2 regions of the Bacillus sp. N6 genome follow, and region 2 is predicted to be linked to the other one. Evidence: predicted binding sites of a transcription regulator. Region 2 holds the regulator's gene; the other holds the start of a gene.

Region 1 (10,535 bases), 1.0 Mb from region 2:
TTTTAATTACTATATGGGTTGGAAGAAAAATTATAATTGCAATTACGAAGCCACTTTCGCAAATGGAACGGGTTGCAAATCATTTGGCTACGGGAGATTTCTCGGAGCGGATTACAGTTTCTTCAGAGGATGAGATTGGACGACTAGGAAAAGCATTTAATAAAATGGCCAATTCATTAGAAACAGAAGATGTAAAGCGTAAGGAATTTTTAGCAAATGTTTCGCATGAACTTAGAACACCACTTAGTTATATAAAAGGGTATAGCGAGGCTATTTTAGATGGCGTTGCTAAGGGACCGCAGCAGGAAAAAGTAACGCAGCTAATTCATAAAGAAGCAGGTCGTATGCAGCGTCTCGTTCATGACTTGTTAGACTTAGCACAATTAGAAGGTGAGCACTTTCCGTTAAAGAAGCAACCTATCGTTTTTTCACAGCTGATTGAAGACGTATTAGATACGTATGAGATTAAGTTTATAGAAAAGGAACTTCATATTTCAACCAATTTAAATCCAGAGATCATTGTCATGATTGATGAGGATCGTATGCAACAAGTGCTTCATAATGTGTTAGATAATGCGATACGGTATACAAATCAAAACGGAAATATCGTTATAACTTTAGAGCAAATCGATGATTACTGTGAATTGAAAATAAAAGATACAGGAATTGGCATTGATATAGAGCATTTGGAGAATCTTGGGGAACGCTTTTACCGAGTTGATAAAGCGAGAAGTCGTCAACACGGTGGAACAGGTTTAGGCCTTGCTATTGTGAAACAAATTGTTCATATACATGGTGGACAGTGGAAAATTGAAAGTGAAAAAGATAAGGGAACAACGGTTATTATTAAACTGAATGTACAGGATGAGGGGGGCATGTTCTAATTTTTAGGACATGTTCTTTATATTGAAGAAAATATTTATCCCGCTATTTGCCGGACAGTAAGACCCTCACCTCAAAATTCAACGGAAGCAAAGAAGTTAGGTGGAGGCCCTGCTGTCCGTAAAAGCCCGATTGGTGAGGGCTAATAATCAGTGGGGGATGAACAAAACCCCTACTGATTAAAGTTTCACTTTATACGTAAAAATATAAATTAATATGTAATAAATATCGAAAATTTGACTATTTTATGAACAAAACATTTGTACTTCTTATCAATTCGGTCTAAAATAGTTATGATGCAAAGTTCTTATAAATCGTTTCAATTGTTGTTTGGAAGATACTGAGGTGATTTAACTGGAGTACAAATCTATTAAACCGAAAAAAATTTACGAAGAAGTATCTGAAGCTATTTTAACAATGATTAAAAATGGTACGTTAAAACCTGGTGACAAACTACTCCCTGTGCATCAATTAGCTGAGCAGTTTCAAGTTGGTAGATCTGCTGTTCGTGAAGCGCTAAGTGCGCTAAGAGCGATGGGCTTAATTGAGATGAAACAAGGAGAAGGTACATATGTGAAGAACTTCGATTCTTCTTCATTAACGAAATCATTAAACAATAGATTATTAATGAAGAAAGAAGATATTTTGAATTTATTAGAAGTACGAAAGGTGCTTGAAGTGGGGGCAGTTCGAGTAGCGGCGGCAAAACGTACGGAAGATAATTTACAAAATATGAAACATTGGTTAGATGAAATGGCAAAGAGCATTGGAGATGAAAAGGCTGGCGAAAAAGCCGATTTTCAATTCCATATGGGAATTGCAGAGTCTTCGCATAATAACATTTTGCTTGAACTCATGAATCATGTTTCAGAGATGATTGCTGAAACGATTGGTGAATCAAGACGCATTATTTTATATGGTGAACAAACGACATCAGAACGACTTATAGAAGAGCATCAAGTTATATATGATGCGGTGTTAAAACAAGATGTAGAATTAGCGCAGCAAGCAATGCTAGATCATTTAACAAATGTAGAACATATTGTCACAGGTAAAAACGATATAAATTCGTAATTTAATCTTTTAAAAATTTAATTTTCTGATAAAATAGAGAAAGATTAAGTAAGCGTTTTCTTTAGAAGAGGGAGAGGATAGGCCATGGTTGAGCCTATTTCTTCTCTACTCAGTCATCTGATGACCATATGTTTGTTGGCGAAGTTGTAAAAAGGGGGAGTAATAGTTATGAAAGTTACTTTATTTGTTACTTGTTTAGTCGATATGTTCGAAACAAATGTCGGCAAAGCAACAGTTGAAGTGTTGGAGCGTTTAGGTTGTGAAATTGAATTTCCAGAAGCACAAGTTTGTTGTGGCCAGCCTGCTTATAATAGTGGCCATGTAGAAGCAGCAAAAGAGGCGATGAAACATATGATTGAAACTTTCGAAGATGCAGAATATATCGTTACGCCATCTGGTTCGTGTGCGACAATGTTTCATGAGTATCCGCATGTTTTCAAAGATGATCCAAAGTGGGCTAAACGTGCACAAAAAGTTGCTGATAAAACCTATGAATTTACACAGTTTATTGTAGATGTTTTAAAAGTTACAGATGTTGGTGCAAGTTTACCAGGGATAGCTACTATTCATAAATCATGTCATATGACACGTATGCTCGGAATAAAAGAAGCACCAGGAATTTTATTATCAAATGTAAAAGGATTAACTGTGAGAGATTTACCAAACGTGCAAAATTGTTGCGGGTTTGGGGGAACGTTTTCAGTTAAGATGACTCCAATTTCTGAGCAAATGGTAGACGAAAAAGTAGATAGTGTAATGGAAACAGGTGCAGATTATTTAATCGGTGCAGATTGTGGGTGTTTGTTAAACATTGGCGGACGTATTGAGCGTTTAGGAAAAGAAGTAAAAGTAATGCATATTGCTGAGGTACTGAATAGTCGCTCATGAAGGGGGAACATAAGCTATGTCTATGAAAATCAGTGAGAAAAAATTTAATGATCGCGTTGGTGATGGAATTCAAGATTCGTTTATGCGCGGAGCAGTTTCTTCTGCACAAACGCGTTTATATACGAATCGCTTAAAAGCCGCAGATGAATTAGGAAACTGGGAAGAGTGGCGAGAACTAGGTGAACAAATTCGTCAACATACGTTAGAAAATCTTGATTATTATTTAATGCAGTTAAGTGAAAATGTATCAAAAAGAGGCGGACACGTGTACTTTGCGAAGACGAAAGAGGAAGCAGCAAAGTATATTCAAGACGTTGCCAAAAAGAAACAAGCGAAAAAAGTAGTAAAATCAAAGTCGATGGTAACAGAAGAAATCAGTATGAATCATGCGCTTGAAGAGATTGGCTGTGAAGTGTTAGAGAGTGACTTAGGAGAGTATATCTTGCAAGTAGATAACGATCCACCTTCACATATTATTGCACCTGCACTTCATAAAAATAGAACGCAAATTCGCGATGTATTTAAAGAAAAGCTAGGCTATGAAAATTCTGATGACCCGTATGAAATGACAAAGTTTGTTCGTAAACAACTTCGTGAGAAATTTATGGATGCAGAAATTGGTGTAACTGGTTGTAATTTTGCTGTTGCAAATACTGGCTCTCTTTGTTTAGTAACGAATGAAGGTAATGCAGATCTTGTTATGTCAATTCCGAAAACACAAATTGCGGTAATGGGTATGGAACGTATGGTTCCGACAATGGAAGAATTAGATGTTTTAGTTGGTTTACTATGTCGTAGTGCAGTAGGTCAAAAATTAACAAGTTATGTAACAGTAGCAGGACCAATTCAAGAAGAGGAAGTTGATGGACCTGAAGAATTCCATTTAGTTGTTGTTGATAATGGTCGCTCTCAAATTCTGGGATCTGAATTCCGTTCAGTATTACAATGTATTCGTTGCGCTGCTTGTGTTAATGTATGTCCTGTATATCGTCACGTTGGTGGACATTCATATGGATCGATTTACTCAGGACCAATCGGCGCGGTATTAACACCGCTTCTAGGTGGATATGATGATTACAAAGAGCTTCCTTATGCATCTAGTTTATGCGGAGCATGTACAGAAGCTTGTCCAGTAAAAATTCCATTGCATGATTTATTATTAAAACATCGTCAAGTTATTGTTGAGCAAGAAGGTCGTGCACCACTTGCAGAAAAACTAGCGATGAAAATGTTTAGTATGGGTGCTTCTTCAGCTGCTTTATATAAAATGGGATCAAAAATGGCACCAGCGGCAATGAGTCCATTTACATCTGGTAATCGTGTATCAAAAGGTGTTGGACCACTTAAAAACTGGACGGATATTCGGGAATTCCCAGCTCCAAGTAAAGAGCGATTCCGTGATTGGTATAAAGATCATAAGAAAGGCGGGGATAAATAATGACAGGATTAATTCAAAACCGTGATGCCTTTCTAGATAACATTGCAAAAGAACTTGGGCGCGCGCGTAAAACAGAAGGTGTAGAGCGACCAGTATGGAAAAGTAATGTGAATATAGAAACGTTAAAAGATTGTTCACAAGAAGAATTACTAGAAGTGTTTAAAAAGCAATGTACAAACATTCATACAACTGTAGTAGAAACGACAAATGACCGATTAGGTGAAGACCTTCAAAAAGTAATCATGGAAAACGGCGGTGGACCTATTTTATTATCAGCAGATGAGCGTTTTGATGCATATGGTTTAACATCTTTATTTAAAGAAGAACTTCCAAAGCGAGACGTTGAAGTAAACGTATGGGATCCAGAGAGAAAAGACGAAAATATGCGTTTAGCTGAAAAAGCGAATATTGGTATTGCATTTAGTGATTATACATTAGCTGAATCTGGTACAATTGTTGTACAAAGTCATAAAGGGCAAGGACGTTCTTTACACTTTTTACCGACTGTATATTTTGCTATTATTCCACGTGAAACACTTGTGCCTCGTATTACACAAGCAGTTCAGGATATGAACTTACGCGTAGAAAATGGGGAGACAGCGGCATCTTGTATTAACTTTATTACAGGGCCAAGTAACTCGGCTGACATTGAGATGAATCTTGTTGTCGGAGTACATGGACCATTAAAAGCAGTATATTTCATCGTATAAAAGAGGGGAAAGCAGGCCAGAAAATGGCCTGCTTTTTAGTAGAATAAAGGATAATATGAAGTAGAAGTTCTCTCCTTTTTTTGCTATGTTTTTTGGGAAAGGAGAGGAAGGGATGTTCACTTATTTATATGCACTGTTAGCAGGGATGGTGTTTGGTTCTTTTTTTATGCTAGTTGCGATGAGGGTTCCATTAGGTGCGTCTATTATTACCCCGCGTTCACATTGTTATTATTGCAAATATGTGCTAAGGCCAAAAGAACTAATCCCCATCATTTCATTTTATATACAAAGAGGCTGTTGTACGAATTGTAAGAGGAAAATTCCAATTATGTATGTAGCATTTGAATGTATAACAGGAAGTATATTTCTTCTTACCGTGTATATGATTGGAATAGAACGAGAGCTTATTATCATTTTATCCCTTTTTTCGCTACTTCTTATTATTTCAGTTACAGATTACTTATATATGTTAATTCCTGATTGTATTTTAATTTCGTTTGCCGTGTTACTCATTCTTGAAAGTGTTTTTGTACAATTAGTTACTTGGACAGATAGTATAGTTGGTAGTGGTGTTATATTCATTTTGTTATATTGCATGCAAAAGATATATCCAGAAGGGCTTGGCGGAGGTGATATAAAACTACTTTCGTTACTTGGGTTTATAGTAGGAGTGAAAGGCGTTTTTATCATTTTATTTTTAGCATCTTGTTTCAGTCTTTGTTTCTTTGGGGTGGGTATCGTATTAAAACGTATAGAAGTACGAAAACCAATTCCATTTGGTCCTTTTATTAGTCTTGGGGCAATATGTTATGTATTGGCCGCATATTCAAATTAGAGAGGGAATAGAAAATGAACGTATATATGGATGATCAAAGAAGTTGCCCGTTCGGGTATGTGCCCGCAACTACAGTAGAATGTGCTTTGCAAATGGTTCGGGATTATGATGTGAATATTCTTTCCCTTGATTTTAATATGGGGTGGGGAGCAAAAAATGGACTGGATTTTGTAGAAGCTTTTTGTACAGAGGGGTTATATGTAAATGAAATTCACCTTCATACGAATGATGTCATCGGTATGCACAAGATGAAACAGAGAATGGATAAGGGAAAGGAAGAAGGAGAAATTAATCCTCACCTTGTTGTTAAATACGTGGGAAGCTAAAAACTCCAAAGTAAAACTTTGGAGTTTTTAATGTTTCATATGTGCTTGTAAAGGAATAATCTCTTCTTGTTGAGCTGCTGCGATTTCAGTTTCTTCCTGTTGAATTTCAGGTGTTTTTTTTGTTAAGTAGTGGTATACCATACCGACAAATACTGATCCGCCAATAATGTTACCGATTGTAACAGGAATTAAGTTATGAATAGCACCTGAAAAAGAAATTGTCTCAGGATGTGGTGAAACTAAAGATAAAGCAAAGAGTGACAAGTTTGCAATACTATGTTCGTAACCAGATAAGAAGAATGTGAAAACAAGTAGCATCATGACCATTATTTTTGCCGTGTCGCCTTTAACCTGAGATGGTAAGAAGCAAGCAAGACATACGAGCCAGTTACATAAAATGGCTTTAAAGAATAACTGCATTGTAGGTGTGTTCATCTTTCCTTCAACGACTTTATTCATTAAGTGACCGTGATCAATTGCTTCAAAAATTCCAGTTGCGTAAAATAGTAAGGCAAAGAATAACGCGCCGGCTAAGTTACCTGCATAACAAGCAACCCAGTTACGAAGTGTATCAGAAATCGTTGTTTCTTTTCTTAAAGTTGCTACAGTAAAGTACATTGTGTTTCCAGTAAACAATTCAGCACCGCCATATATAATAAGTACGAGAGCAATCCCGAAAAACATAGAAGTAGCTAAATAAGTTGCTGGTGAATCTGCAATGTGAAAAAAGTTACCTAATTTAAAACATAGTACAATAATAAAACCGATATAAATACCCGCAAGTGCAGCACGAATGAAATATTGCATTGGGTTTGTATCTAGCATTTTCTTTTTGCTTTTAGCCAGTTTGACAACATAATCTAGTCCTTGTTCTAGCATGAGTAATACGCTCCTTTAGTAAATCTTCTATAAATACTCCTTATATGAATAAAGTACATGGAATTGTTCTCACTTTCAATAAGTTTGTGCAATGTTTCACAAAAAGGACATACATACGTTAAGAAAACGTTTACAAAAGGTAGTATAATGGAATTTTTTCTGGACATTGAGAGGAAGAAAGGAAAAAGAAAAAGCGCTGTAATTACAGCGCTTTTTCGTCTAAATTCTTTTCTACTTTTACTTCTACTTCTTTTGAGAAGAACCAACCACCAACTGCGATTCCGACTAATACAATCCAGAATGTAAGCTTCCACGGAGTGGATTCTGGGAATGAATGTGGAATTACATTTAATGCAGGGTGTGCTAATGTATAAACTGCTAGCTTCACACCAACCCAACCTACAATTAAGAATGCTGCAGTTTCAAGTCCTGGTTTACGTTTTAAGATTTGTACGAATGCAGTTGCTGCAAATCGCATAATGATTAATCCGATAAGTCCACCTACAAAGATAACAACGAATTGCCCAGTATCTAGACTACCAATTGTACCTAATCCTGTTTTTGGTAAAGTCATTGCTAGTGCAACCGCAGCTAAAATTGAATCAACTGCGAAGGCGATATCAGCAATTTCAACTTTAAATACAGTCCACCAGAAGTTCTCTTGTTTTTTCTTTGCTTCTTTTTCTTCTGTTTCTTCATCTGTATTCTTTTTCACATATGTTTTAAATAAGTGATTACCAGCGATAAACATAAGGTAGATGGCACCGATTGCTTGCACTTGCCATACATCGACTAAGAACGAAATCATAAATAACGATCCAAATCGGAAAACAAATGCCCCCGCTAATCCGTAAAATAGTGCTTTCTTTCGTTTTTCTTCTGGTAAATGTTTTACCATAATTGCAAGAACAAGAGCGTTATCAGCCGCTAAAATCCCTTCAAGTGCAATTAGGATGAGTAATACCCAACCATACTCCAATAATAATGATACATCCATGTACATTCTCCTCTCATCTCTATAAGTTCTAAATAAGTGAAGAATTTCCCCACTATTTAGTTTCCCCATACTCCTGCCTATTAACTTTGGAAGAATTTGGAAATGAATACAAAAAAGACCTCTGCCGTTAATAGGCAAAGGTCTTGCTAGACATATGTAATAAAAATGCCAACAAAGCCGGAAGAACTAAGTTCTACGTAATGACGACTTTGTTTCCAAGAAATATTCTTGGACGCTACTCCCCTTTGGAGATATGTTATTGTATTCTCATTATATGGATAATTGATACGGTTGTCAACCTGTTAAAATATCTTCATTAGGATATTTTATTTTCCGGTTCTTTTTACGAGCAAATGAAAAAGCCAATGTTAAAGGACCCATTTTCCCAAAAAACATCATAAAGATAATAATAGCTTTTCCGATTATAGTTAAGTGGGGTGTTAAGTTCATACTGAGGCCAACAGTGCCGAATGCTGAAAATACTTCGAAAGCACTCATCAATAGAGGAACTCGCTCAGTAATACTCAAAATTAAAATAGCAAAAAAGATAAATGAAATGGAAATAATAGTAATGGTTAATGATTTGACAATGAGAGTATCTTTAATGGATTTTTTAAATACGACAATATCCTCTTGTTCTTGTAAAAATTTAAATACGCCAAAAAATATGATTAAAAATGTTGTTAACTTAATCCCACCACCCGTTGAAGCACTACCAGCACCAATAAACATAAGGAGCATCATTAATAGGAGGGAAGGTTTTGACAATGTAGAAATATCAACAGTATTAAACCCGGCAGTTCGTGTTGAAATTGCTTGAAAATAAGAGGCCATTCCTTCTTCAAATGGGGTAAAACCTCTCATAGAAAGGGAGTTATGGAACTCGAATATAAAAATAAAAAGGGTAGAAATAATGTTGACGATTAGAGTAGAAGTGAGCATAAGTTTTGAATGTAGTGTAAGGTTTTTAAAGTTTTTCTTTCTTTTTATGTCTACAATTACTGTAAAACCAATTCCACCTAAAATGATGAGAGAGGAAATGACGAAATTGACAAGAATGCTATGAGAATGGGACATTAAATTATCGTTCCACACAGAAAAACCAGCATTGTTAAAGGCTGAGATTGAATGGAAAAAACTATAATAGATCCCTTTGGCAACCCCATATTTGGGTACCCATTCAAAAGAAAGAATTAAAGTAGCGATACATTCGACTGTAAAAGAGAATAAAAATAATGCTTTGGCAAGACGGATAACGCCGCCGATATTCGTTTGATTTAATGCTTGTTGTAATAAAATACGGTTTTGAAGACCGATTTTTCTTCCGAGCATAATAGCAATTAAGACCGCAAAGCTCATAATGCCAAGCCCGCCAACTTGTATAAGCGTTAAAATGACACATTGTCCAAATAAAGTAAACACTTTTCCAGTATCCACAACACCAAGTCCAGTAACAGTACAAGCGGAAACGGTTGTAAATAAGGCATCGAGCCATGAAATGGACGTTGTCGTAGCAATTGGCAGTTTTAATAAGCATGTGCCGACAACTGATAATACAATAAAAGATAAAGTAAGAACGCGGGGAGGGCTCATGCTAATATTAATCCGTTTCATGTCACATATTGCTCCTTTCGTTTTGCTTTGATTAGTATGTGAAAAAGCACTATTATGTATGTTGAAAATAGAAAGAGGCAGATAATATCTGCCTCTAAGCCATATGTTATATTATTATCCACGTAATTGTTGTTGAGCTAAAGCAACAAGACGTTTTGTTACTTCACCGCCAACTGAACCGTTAGAACGAGATGCTGTATTAGAACCTAAGCTTACACCAAATTCTTGTGCAATTTCATATTTAAATTGTTCAAGCGCTTGTTCTGCACCTGGAACTAATAATTTGTTTGTTTTTACCATGTTGATACACATCCTTATGAGTAGTCCAGTTCAGCTAAGTTCTTATCTAAACTGGTAACGTTATTTTATGTGGAAATGACATACTCATACGCGGAAGTAATCGGTGCGATTAGAAGTTCTTGGATAGAAAAAAAGAGTAGCAAATTTGCTACTCTTTTTTCAGTATTGTCGCTGTACCTTCCACGACAATATCATCCGATTGATTATATATGTTTGTTTGCAACGTGATGATTTTTTTATCGTCACGCTTCTTAATAACCTCTGCCACAACGCGAAGTGTATCACCGATTTTGACAGGGGCACGGAATGAAACATTTTGGGATAAATAAATCGTATTTTTGCCTGGGAGTTTCGTTCCAAGGATGGTAGAAATAAAACTCGAAACGAGCATACCGTGAGCAATACGTTCTTTAAACATTGTCGTTTTTGCAAAAGAATCTAAAATGTGAATAGGATTCACATCTCCAGTCAATTTTGCAAAATTGATAACATCTTCATCTGTAATTGTTTTTGTAAGGGATGCTTGATCACCGACTTGAATCTCATCATAACGAAGCTCCGGAACAGTTTGTGCTTCTTGAAATGGATTCAT
Region 2 (10,535 bases):
AATAGATGTACTTGTAACGAAAGCAGCTCGTGCAGCAGAGGCTTATAATGTAAAGCAATTACTTCTTGCTGGTGGAGTAGCTGCTAATAAAGGACTTCGTGCGCGATTAGAAGAAGAATTTGCACAAAAAGAAAACATTGAACTAATTATTCCACCGCTATCTTTATGCACAGATAATGCAGCAATGATTGCAGCGGCAGGGACAATTGCGTATGAACAAGGCAAGCGTGCAACATTAGCCTTAAATGCGAATCCAGGATTAGATATTGAAGCATAGTTATGCACATAATTAACCACAGCTTGTGGATAAAACCCATATTATCTGTTGATAATGTGGGTTTTGTTGTGTATATAAAGTGTTGATATCTTTTTTGTTAGTTGTGGGTAATGTGGAAAAGTTGTTTTGATAGCTATTTTATAAAGGTGGATATGTGTATAAGTTTGTGGATAAACTAGATGAAGTCTGACCTTTGAATATATTGTTTTTTGGGAAATAAAATGTAAGAAGATATCCCTGAAAAACATTTTGAAATATCCTTCTATTATTGAGGGTGCTGATGTTGTCAATCCTTGTCGGTAAATCGATATTTCGTGTCGAATCGTTTATATATAGGGTTACGATAGATGTATTTGAAAAATGGTTGATATATTCCGAGTTACCATTGATATATTCAAAAAATTATTTATGTACTTAAAGAAAAAAGATGTCACATAGTCAAAAATCATGACTGATGAGACATCTTCCTTATTTAAATACTCTTATACATGTAGCTCTTCCCACTCTGCCATACACGTTTCAAGTTGTTCTTGTAGCGTTTGTTTTTTAGTTGTAATTTCACTCGCTTTTTCATAATCTGCATATATTTCTGGTAAGCAAAGTTGATCTTCTAACGTAGCAATTTCTTCTTCTAAGTTTACGATGTTTTGTTCTAGTTCTTCAATTTTTCGAGTGCGTTGACGTTCTAATTGTTTACGCTCTTTTTCTTCGAGATAATTTAATTTTTCTTGAGCTACAGTTTTTTGAACAGGTGCCTGATTTTCTTGCTGTTCTTGTTGTTCAAATGCTGCGCGTTCAATCATTTCATTTTTCTTCTCCACATAGTAATCGTAATCCCCTAAATATTCCTGTGCACCTTCTGTTGATAACTCAACCACAGTCGTTGTTACACGGTTAATAAAGTAGCGGTCATGTGAGACAAATAGAAGAGTCCCTGGATAATCAATTAAAGCATTCTCTAAAATCTCTTTACTATTTAAATCAAGGTGGTTCGTAGGCTCATCCAGAATTAATAAATTTGACTTTTGCATCATAAGTTTCGCAAGAGCTAATCGAGCTTTTTGTCCACCACTAAGGGAAGATACTGGTTTCAGTACATCATCTCCTGTAAATAAAAAGTTCCCGAGTATAGTACGGATTTCTTTTTCAGGTTGCAGTGGATATTCATCCCATAGTTCATTTAAAACCCGTTTAGAAGATGTTAAGTTTGCTTGTTCTTGATCATAATAACCAACAGATACATTTGATCCGAAAGAAACATCGCCATTTAATAGTGGTAACTTATTCACAATAGATTTTAATAATGTGGATTTCCCAATTCCGTTTGGACCAACTAAAGCAACACTATCTCCGCGAGTTAAGCGCATAGTTACGTTTTCAATTATAGGGTCCTCATCATAGCCAATGGTTGCATCCTTTACTTGTAAAACATCATTTCCACTTTGCTTTTCAATATCGAAGTGGAATGATGCTGACTTAGAATCACCTAATGGTCTCGTTAATAATTCCATTCTGTCTAGTTGTTTACGGCGACTTTGAGCACGTTTCGTTGTAGAGGCGCGAGCTATATTCTTTTGAACGAAGTCCTCAAGTTTTGCGATTTCATCTTGTTGTTTTTCGTAACGTTTCATTTCTTGCTCATATAATGCTGATTTTAAGTCTAAATATTTACTGTAGTTACCAACAAATCGTCTGCTTTCTTTATTCGAAATTTCATATACTTGTGTAACGAGTTTGTCTAAGAAATAACGGTCATGTGAAACGATTAATATTGCGCCAGGATAACCTTGTAAATATTGCTCAAGCCATGTTAATGTTTCGATGTCTAAATGGTTTGTAGGCTCGTCCAAAATAAGTAAGTCTGGTTTTGTTAATAATAATTTCCCAAGAGCTAATCTTGTTTTTTGCCCACCGCTTAAAGTAGAAATCGTCGTCTGGTGCGTTTCAACTGGGAAGCCAAGGCCGCTTAAAATGGAGCGAATGTCCGCTTCATATTGATATCCACCTTGATCTTTATAATTGAGTTGCAATTGGTCATAATCAGCTAACAATCTTTCATATATAGCTTCGTTTGAAAAGTTTTCTTCTTTTCCCATTTCTTGCTCAAGCCTTCGAAGTTTTGTCTCCATTTGCTGTAAGTGGGTAAAGACGGTTAGCATTTCATCCCAAATTGTTAAAGACGTTTCTAGGCCGGTATTTTGAGCTAAATACCCGATTGAGACATCTTTCGGTTTTATAATTTCGCCACCATCATGTGATAACTCACCAGCGATAATTTTTAATAATGTAGATTTTCCAGCTCCATTCCTTCCAACTAATGCGATACGATCTTTTGTTTGTACTTCCAATTTTATGTTTGCAAGAATTGTTTCTGCACCGTATAATTTCGAAAGTCCATTTACTTGTAATAAAATCAATGTTTTCACCTCAAATAATTTCTTAACTTTGCCATGTTTATATTTCTCAATCATACTAAAAATAGTGTATAGTTTAAAATAAGAGAGAATACTTCTTCTCTTTATTATACAAGGAATTTAATGAGTGCTAAACTTCTGTATTTGATTAAAGTATATGAATAAAGATAGGAAGAGAGGAGAGGTTATATGGATCAGCAAAAGATTCCACAAGCCACTGCTAAAAGATTGCCTCTATACTATCGATTTATCCAAAACTTATCTCTTTCTGGTAAGCAGCGTGTTTCATCGGCCGAATTGAGTGAAGCGGTAAAAGTAGATTCCGCAACAATACGAAGAGATTTTTCGTATTTTGGAGCGTTAGGGAAAAAGGGATATGGATATAACGTAAATTATTTATTATCATTTTTCCGCGAAACACTTGATCAAGATGATATAACGCGTGTAGCACTTATTGGAGTAGGTAATTTAGGGACCGCTTTCTTACATTATAATTTCACGAAAAACAATAATACAAAAATTGAAATGGCATTTGATGTTAGTGAAGAGAAAGTTGGAACAGAAATCGGGGGCATTCCTGTATACCATTTAGATGAATTAGAAGAGAGATTATCAAATGATATACAAGTGGCAATATTAACAGTACCGGCTACAGTAGCACAAGCTGTAGCAGATAGATTAGCTGAAACGAGCGTGCATGGTATTTTGAATTTCACACCAGCACGATTAAACGTATCAGAGAATATTAGAATTCATCATATTGATTTAGCTGTAGAGTTACAAACATTAGTTTACTTTTTGAAAAACTATCCACAATAAAACGCAGAGGAAGCGACCTCTGCGTTTTATTATTGTTTCTTCTTTGTGAATTTAACTAATATAAGGCGAAGTGCCAAATTAAAATCAATTGTTGCCATAACTGCAAATAGTATTGTCCACACATTCCAGATTGTATCTGTTACGTTCGTAATGGCGAAGCGTGTAAAGATACATCCAAGAAGGAAGTATAGTGCAGCCATGAACAATGGTGAGTTTCTCATACAAAAAATCCTCCGATAAAGCCTTGCATTTTTTCAGCTTCTTTAATCATTTCTTGAATTTGCTCATTGCTCATAAAAATTTGCCCAATAGCGACTAATGTATTCATCGCAACATGAGCTGCAATCGGAACGATAATACGCTTCGTCTTCACATATAAGAAGGCGAATACGAGCCCCATAGCAGTGTATACCAATAAGTGAGTAAAATCAAAATGGATTGCTGCAAATACAAGCGAACTAATGATAGCTGCAATAAAGAAGTTAAACTTCTTATAAAGTGTACCAAATAAAATTTTTCTAAATACGATTTCTTCCAAGATAGGTCCGATTATAGATACGACAATAAGGAACCAAGGTGTCGTTCTTGCAATTTCCATCAGTTTCATTGTATTTTCTGAACCTTGTTTAATTCCTAGCAGCTGCATCTCGATCATACCGGCAACTATTTGTGAAAAGAAAGCCAAGAAGAAGCCGATGAAAATCCATCCAATAGTAGCTGGAACAGAAGAGCGCATTGCATCTAAATGCCTGTCACGAATGTCTGTTCTAAGTAACCAAAGTACGATACATAATGCAACAAAGAAGCTAATAATTGCCCAGTGTCCCGTTATGATTTGTCCTTTTTCCTCCATGGTAAATCCTCTATTATCATAGAGTCCTGTTTTTAGGAGAAGTGGTAATCCAACAATTCCAGATAACTGCATTAAAATGTATGTAACGATAATCCACCAGTATTGTTTCTTCAAATAGTTTAACCATCCTTTCTAACTCTAGTGTATGAGATGAGGTAGGATAACATGTAAATATGTTATCTACGATATAAACTTTCATTCGAATTATGATTTTTTTGTAAATCCGTATTTGAAATTAAAGTAGGAGACAGGAAAAAGTTGTACGTTTAGCGAAAACAACTTAGGGTGTCTTTCATATTGTAACATACGAGTAGGGGAAACAACGATTCATATAGTAAAGGCAGTATTCTATATAGAAAGTTTATATAGTAATTTGCGAAAAAATTATGATTTTTTTACTTGCAAAAGAAATTGAGATTATTTATTATTATAAGTGTGTTAGCACTCGGATGACTTGAGTGCTAATAAATAAAATTTACATACAAAATGAGGAGGTTATTGTTCATGCTAAAGCCATTAGGTGATCGCGTTGTAATTGAGCTTGTTCAAGCAGAAGAAAAAACAGCAAGTGGTATTGTATTACCAGATACTGCAAAAGAAAAACCACAAGAGGGTAAAGTTGTTGCAGTAGGTACTGGTCGAGTGCTTGAAAATGGTGAGCGTGTTGCTTTAGAGGTAGCAGCAGGTGATCTTATCATCTTCTCAAAATATGCAGGTACTGAAGTGAAATACGAAGGTACAGACTACTTGATTTTACGTGAAAGTGACATTTTAGCAGTTATCGGTTAATTATATAAATCTTAAAAAATCCAAGGGGGTCAATTATTATGGCAAAAGATATTAAATTTAGTGAAGAAGCACGTCGTTCGATGCTTCGCGGTGTCGACACTCTTGCAAACGCAGTAAAAGTAACGCTTGGACCAAAAGGTCGTAACGTTGTACTTGAGAAAAAATTTGGTTCACCACTTATTACAAATGATGGTGTAACAATCGCAAAAGAAATCGAATTAGAAGATGCATTCGAAAACATGGGTGCAAAATTAGTAGCAGAAGTTGCTAGCAAAACAAATGATGTAGCTGGTGATGGCACAACAACTGCAACTGTATTAGCGCAAGCTATGATTCGTGAAGGTCTTAAAAACGTAACAGCTGGTGCTAACCCAATGGGTCTTCGTAAAGGTATCGAAAAAGCTGTTACTGCTGCAATTGAAGAATTAAAAACGATTTCTAAACCAATCGAAGGCAAATCTTCTATCGCACAAGTAGCTGCTATTTCTGCAGCTGACGAAGAAGTAGGTCAATTAATCGCTGAAGCAATGGAGCGCGTTGGTAACGACGGCGTTATTACTTTAGAAGAGTCTAAAGGATTTACAACAGAATTAGACGTAGTAGAAGGTATGCAATTTGATCGTGGATATGCATCTCCTTACATGATTACTGATTCTGATAAAATGGAAGCAGTTCTTGATAACCCATACATCTTAATTACTGACAAAAAGATTTCTAACATTCAAGAAATCTTACCAGTATTAGAGCAAGTGGTACAACAAGGTAAACCACTTCTTATCATTGCTGAAGATGTAGAAGGCGAAGCTTTAGCTACATTAGTAGTGAACAAACTTCGTGGTACATTCAATGTAGTAGCTGTTAAAGCTCCTGGATTTGGTGACCGTCGTAAAGCAATGCTAGAAGATATCGCAATCTTAACTGGTGGCGAAGTAATCACTGAAGAATTAGGTCGTGACTTAAAATCTGCTACAGTTGAATCTTTAGGACGTGCTGGTAAAGTTGTTGTTACAAAAGAAAACACAACTGTAGTTGAAGGTATTGGAAATACAGAGCAAATCGCAGCTCGCATTGGTCAAATTCGTGCGCAATTAGAAGAAACAACTTCTGAATTCGATCGTGAAAAATTACAAGAGCGTCTTGCGAAACTTGCAGGTGGCGTAGCAGTAATTAAAGTCGGTGCAGCAACTGAAACTGAGTTAAAAGAGCGCAAACTTCGCATTGAAGATGCACTTAACTCAACTCGTGCAGCAGTAGAAGAAGGTATCGTTGCAGGTGGTGGTACTTCACTTATGAACGTATACACGAAAGTAGCTTCTATCGTAGCTGAAGGCGACGAAGCAACAGGTATCAACATCGTACTTCGCGCACTAGAAGAGCCAGTTCGTCAAATCGCAATCAACGCTGGTCTAGAAGGATCTGTAGTTGTAGAGCGTCTAAAAGGCGAAAAAGTAGGCGTTGGTTTCAACGCAGCTACTGGCGAATGGGTTAACATGCTTGAGTCTGGTATCGTAGATCCAGCTAAAGTAACTCGTTCTGCACTTCAAAACGCAGCATCTGTTGCAGCTATGTTCTTAACAACTGAAGCTGTAGTAGCTGACAAGCCAGAACCAAATGCACCAGCAATGCCTGACATGGGCGGCATGGGCATGGGCGGTATGGGCGGAATGATGTAATTCCGTTTGCCCTAAAAAACATCCATTTCTATATAGAAATGGATGTTTTTTTATGTTTTTTAGAAAAGGAAATGAATTTCTGTAGAATTTTGTCGCTTTCTCTCTTGACCATATTGATACTTCATTGTTAGAATCTAGGAAGATAATATAAAACGATCCTTCATATATCCTCAATGATATGGTTTGAGAGTCTCTACCGGGTTACCGTAAACAACCTGACTATGAAGGCAGTGTGTCTTATATTTATAAAGAGCGGAGACTATCTTTCTTTATAAAGCCAGACCCCTGCCTTTTCTTTGTTATGAGACTAGAGGCGGAGGACTGGCTTTTTTTATTATATTGGTAATGCTTTTCGCCAAATTGGTGAAAATATTTATATACGAGAACTAACGTTGGGGTGATTATTTTGAAGAAGCAACACGATACAATTATCGTTTTAGATTTTGGAAGTCAATACAATCAGTTAATAGCACGTCGAATTCGTGAGTTCGGTGTATACAGTGAACTTCATCCACATACAATTACTGCAGAAGAAATTAAAGCAATGAATCCAAAAGGGATTATTTTCTCTGGTGGACCAAATAGCGTATACGGTGAAGGTGCATTACATTGTGATGAAAAAATCTTCGAACTAGGTTTACCGATCTTCGGTATCTGTTACGGTATGCAGCTTATGACACAACACTTCGGTGGTAAAGTAGAGCGTGCCAACCACCGTGAGTACGGAAAAGCTGTTCTTAAAGTAGAGAACGAATCAAAATTATATGCGAACCTTCCAGAAGAGCAAGTTGTATGGATGAGCCATGGCGACTTAGTAACTGGTTTACCTGAAGGATTCGTAGTAGACGCAACAAGTGAGTCTTGCCCAATTGCTGGTATGAGCAATGAAGCGAAAAACTTATACGGTGTACAATTCCACCCAGAAGTACGTCACTCTGAGCACGGTAACGATTTAATTAAAAACTTCGTATTCGGCGTATGTGGTTGTTCTGAAGGATGGAACATGGAGAACTTTATCGAAGTAGAATTAGAAAAGATTCGTGAAACTGTTGGAGACAAAAAAGTACTATGTGCACTTAGTGGCGGCGTAGACTCTTCTGTTGTAGCAGTATTAATTCATAAAGCAATCGGCGATCAGTTAACATGTATTTTCGTTGACCACGGTTTACTTCGTAAAGGTGAAGCAGAAGGCGTTATGAAAACATTTAGCGAAGGCTTCCATATGAACGTTATTAAAGTGGATGCACAAGAACGCTTCATGAACAAGTTAAAAGGTGTAGAAGATCCAGAACAAAAACGTAAAATCATCGGTAACGAATTCATTTACGTATTTGATGATGAAGCATCTAAATTACAAGGTATGGACTTCCTAGCACAAGGTACACTTTACACAGATATCGTTGAAAGTGGTACAGCAACTGCACAAACAATTAAATCTCACCATAACGTTGGTGGACTTCCAGAAGACATGCAGTTCAAATTAATTGAGCCTTTAAATACGTTATTTAAAGATGAAGTACGTGTATTAGGATCTGAACTAGGAATTCCTGATGAAATCGTATGGCGTCAACCATTCCCAGGTCCTGGTCTTGGTATTCGTGTATTAGGTGAAATCACAGAAGAGAAATTAGAAATCGTTCGTGAATCTGATGCGATTTTACGTGAAGAAATTATTAAAGCAGGATTAGACCGCGAAATCTGGCAATACTTCACTGCACTTCCTGGTATGCGTAGCGTAGGTGTTATGGGTGACGAGCGTACTTACGATTACACAGTAGGTATCCGTGCAGTAACATCTATCGATGGTATGACAGCTGACTGGGCACGTATCCCTTGGGACGTACTAGAGAAAATCTCTGTTCGTATCGTAAACGAAGTGAAACACGTTAACCGTATCGTGTATGATGTAACGAGTAAGCCACCAGCAACTATTGAGTGGGAATAGTATTGTAATAAAAAGGATCCATCTATCATTCATGAATAGATGGATCTTTTTGTTTTTGCTATTAATACGAACGAAAATATAAAAAAATATAAAAATGTTCGCTTTTAAATTGACAAAAATACATTCAAGAGTTAATATGAGTATGTAATTCAAACGAAAAGTGAATATTATGCCGTCGTATAATATCGGGGATATGGCCCGAAAGTTTCTACCTAGCTACCGTAAATGGCTTGACTACGAGGCGTTTGTATAAAGATGAGGGGAAACTTGTCTTTGTTTATAGAACGCTTCCATGTATATATGCAATGGAAGCCTTTTTTATTTCTCGGGATAAAAGAGGGCTAGGGGAAATACGGCGAGTAATCATATAACGGGGGAAACGTAGGATGAAACGCTATTTTCAATTTGATGAGCTCGGTACGAATTATAAGACTGAGTTCATAGCGGGGTTAACAACATTTCTATCTATGGCTTACGTACTGTTTGTCAATCCTGCTACGCTGTCGCTTGGAAATGTTAAAGGGTTACCAGCAGGTACAGGGATGGATCCAGGTGCAGTATTCGTTGCTACGGCATTAGCGGCAGCAATCGGTTCGTTAATTATGGGTATTTTCGCGAAGTATCCAATTGCTTTAGCGCCAGGTATGGGAATTAACGCGTTCTTTGCTTATACAGCAGTGTTAACGATGGGTATTCCGTGGCAAACGGCCATTGCCGGAACATTAATGTCAGGTATTATCTTTATTATTCTTACTGCTTCAGGTATTCGTGAAAAAATCATTAATGCAATTCCATCGGAGTTAAAGTTTGCAGTAGCAGCAGGTATCGGATTGTTCATTGCATTCCTTGGATTCCAAAATGCTGGAATTATCGTGAAAAATGATGCTGTTCTTGTTGGGTTGGGGGACTTAACAAAGGGCACAACGTTACTAGCAATCTTCGGGGTTGTTACGACAATCATCTTCATGATTAAGAAAGTTAATGGTGCAGTATTTTACGGTATGATTCTTACAGCGATCTTAGGAGTGGCAACAGGATTAATTGATACTCCGAAAGCTGTAGTGGGAGCAATACCGAGTCTAGAACCAACGTTCGGCGTGGCGTTAACGCACTTCGGAGATATTTTTACAGTTCAAATGGGGATTGTTATTATAACGTTCTTCTTTATCGATTTCTTTGATACAGCAGGTACGCTTGTAGCGGTTGCGAATCAAGCTGGATTAATGAAGAACAATAAATTACCACGTGCAGGAAAAGCATTATTTGCAGATGCGATTGCGACTGTAATTGGTGCAATCTTGGGTACATCAACAACAACGTCTTACATTGAATCGTCTGCAGGGGTAGCAGCGGGAGGACGTTCTGGATTTACAGCAGTTGTAACAGCAGGATTCTTCTTACTGGCACTATTCTTCTCGCCATTACTAAGTGTTGTAACGCCAGCTGTAACGGCACCAGCTTTAATTATTGTAGGAATCTTGATGGTTTCTTCTTTAGGGGAAATTGATTGGAAGAAATTCGAGATTGCAGTGCCAGCATTCTTTACAATTATCTCTATGCCACTTACGTATAGTATCGCAACTGGGATTGCGATTGGATTTATCTTCTATCCAATTACAATGGTTGTGAGTGGTCGTCGTAAAGAGGTTCATCCGATTATGTATGTTATGGGAGTTTTATTCGTACTATATTTCATCTACGTTCGTAAATAAAAGGGGTTTTTAAAGGTCTAGACTTAAGGGGAGTCTAGACCTTTTTTGCGTCT

The links. Region 2 encodes Rex, which represses fermentation and respiration genes when NADH is low (regulators of the CRP and FNR family bind a similar motif). Its sites were predicted from a motif close to TTGTGAAATATTTCACAA; they were not measured.
Region 1: the regulator Rex is predicted to act here: its motif matches at 7,117-7,134, upstream of ACUXVC_RS06665 (formate/nitrite transporter family protein).

Annotation. Positions count from the first base shown of each region.
Region 1 covers NZ_CM127843.1:1,281,265-1,291,799, forward strand. The annotation lists gene ACUXVC_RS06630 (sensor histidine kinase) at 1-884, shown strand, start outside; gene ACUXVC_RS06635 (FadR/GntR family transcriptional regulator) at 1,267-1,956, shown strand; gene ACUXVC_RS06640 ((Fe-S)-binding protein) at 2,125-2,844, shown strand; gene ACUXVC_RS06645 (LutB/LldF family L-lactate oxidation iron-sulfur protein) at 2,861-4,282, shown strand; gene ACUXVC_RS06650 (LutC/YkgG family protein) at 4,282-4,992, shown strand; gene ACUXVC_RS06655 (prepilin peptidase) at 5,105-5,827, shown strand; gene ACUXVC_RS06660 (cyclic-phosphate processing receiver domain-containing protein) at 5,842-6,153, shown strand; gene ACUXVC_RS06665 (formate/nitrite transporter family protein) at 6,181-7,032, opposite strand; gene ACUXVC_RS06670 (TerC family protein) at 7,235-8,029, opposite strand; yybP-ykoY riboswitch at 8,120-8,285, opposite strand; gene ACUXVC_RS06675 (TrkH family potassium uptake protein) at 8,324-9,643, opposite strand; gene ACUXVC_RS06680 (alpha/beta-type small acid-soluble spore protein) at 9,758-9,943, opposite strand; gene ACUXVC_RS06685 (MaoC family dehydratase) at 10,092-10,535, opposite strand.
Region 2 covers NZ_CM127843.1:251,591-262,125, forward strand. The annotation lists gene tsaD (tRNA (adenosine(37)-N6)-threonylcarbamoyltransferase complex transferase subunit TsaD) at 1-277, shown strand, start outside; gene ACUXVC_RS01485 (ABC-F family ATP-binding cassette domain-containing protein) at 760-2,694, opposite strand; gene ACUXVC_RS01490 (redox-sensing transcriptional repressor Rex) at 2,881-3,510, shown strand; gene ACUXVC_RS01495 (YdiK family protein) at 3,540-3,731, opposite strand; gene ACUXVC_RS01500 (CPBP family intramembrane glutamic endopeptidase) at 3,728-4,477, opposite strand; gene groES (co-chaperone GroES) at 4,868-5,152, shown strand; gene groL (chaperonin GroEL) at 5,191-6,825, shown strand; purine riboswitch at 6,966-7,067, shown strand; gene guaA (glutamine-hydrolyzing GMP synthase) at 7,232-8,770, shown strand; purine riboswitch at 8,926-9,027, shown strand; gene ACUXVC_RS01520 (NCS2 family permease) at 9,157-10,482, shown strand.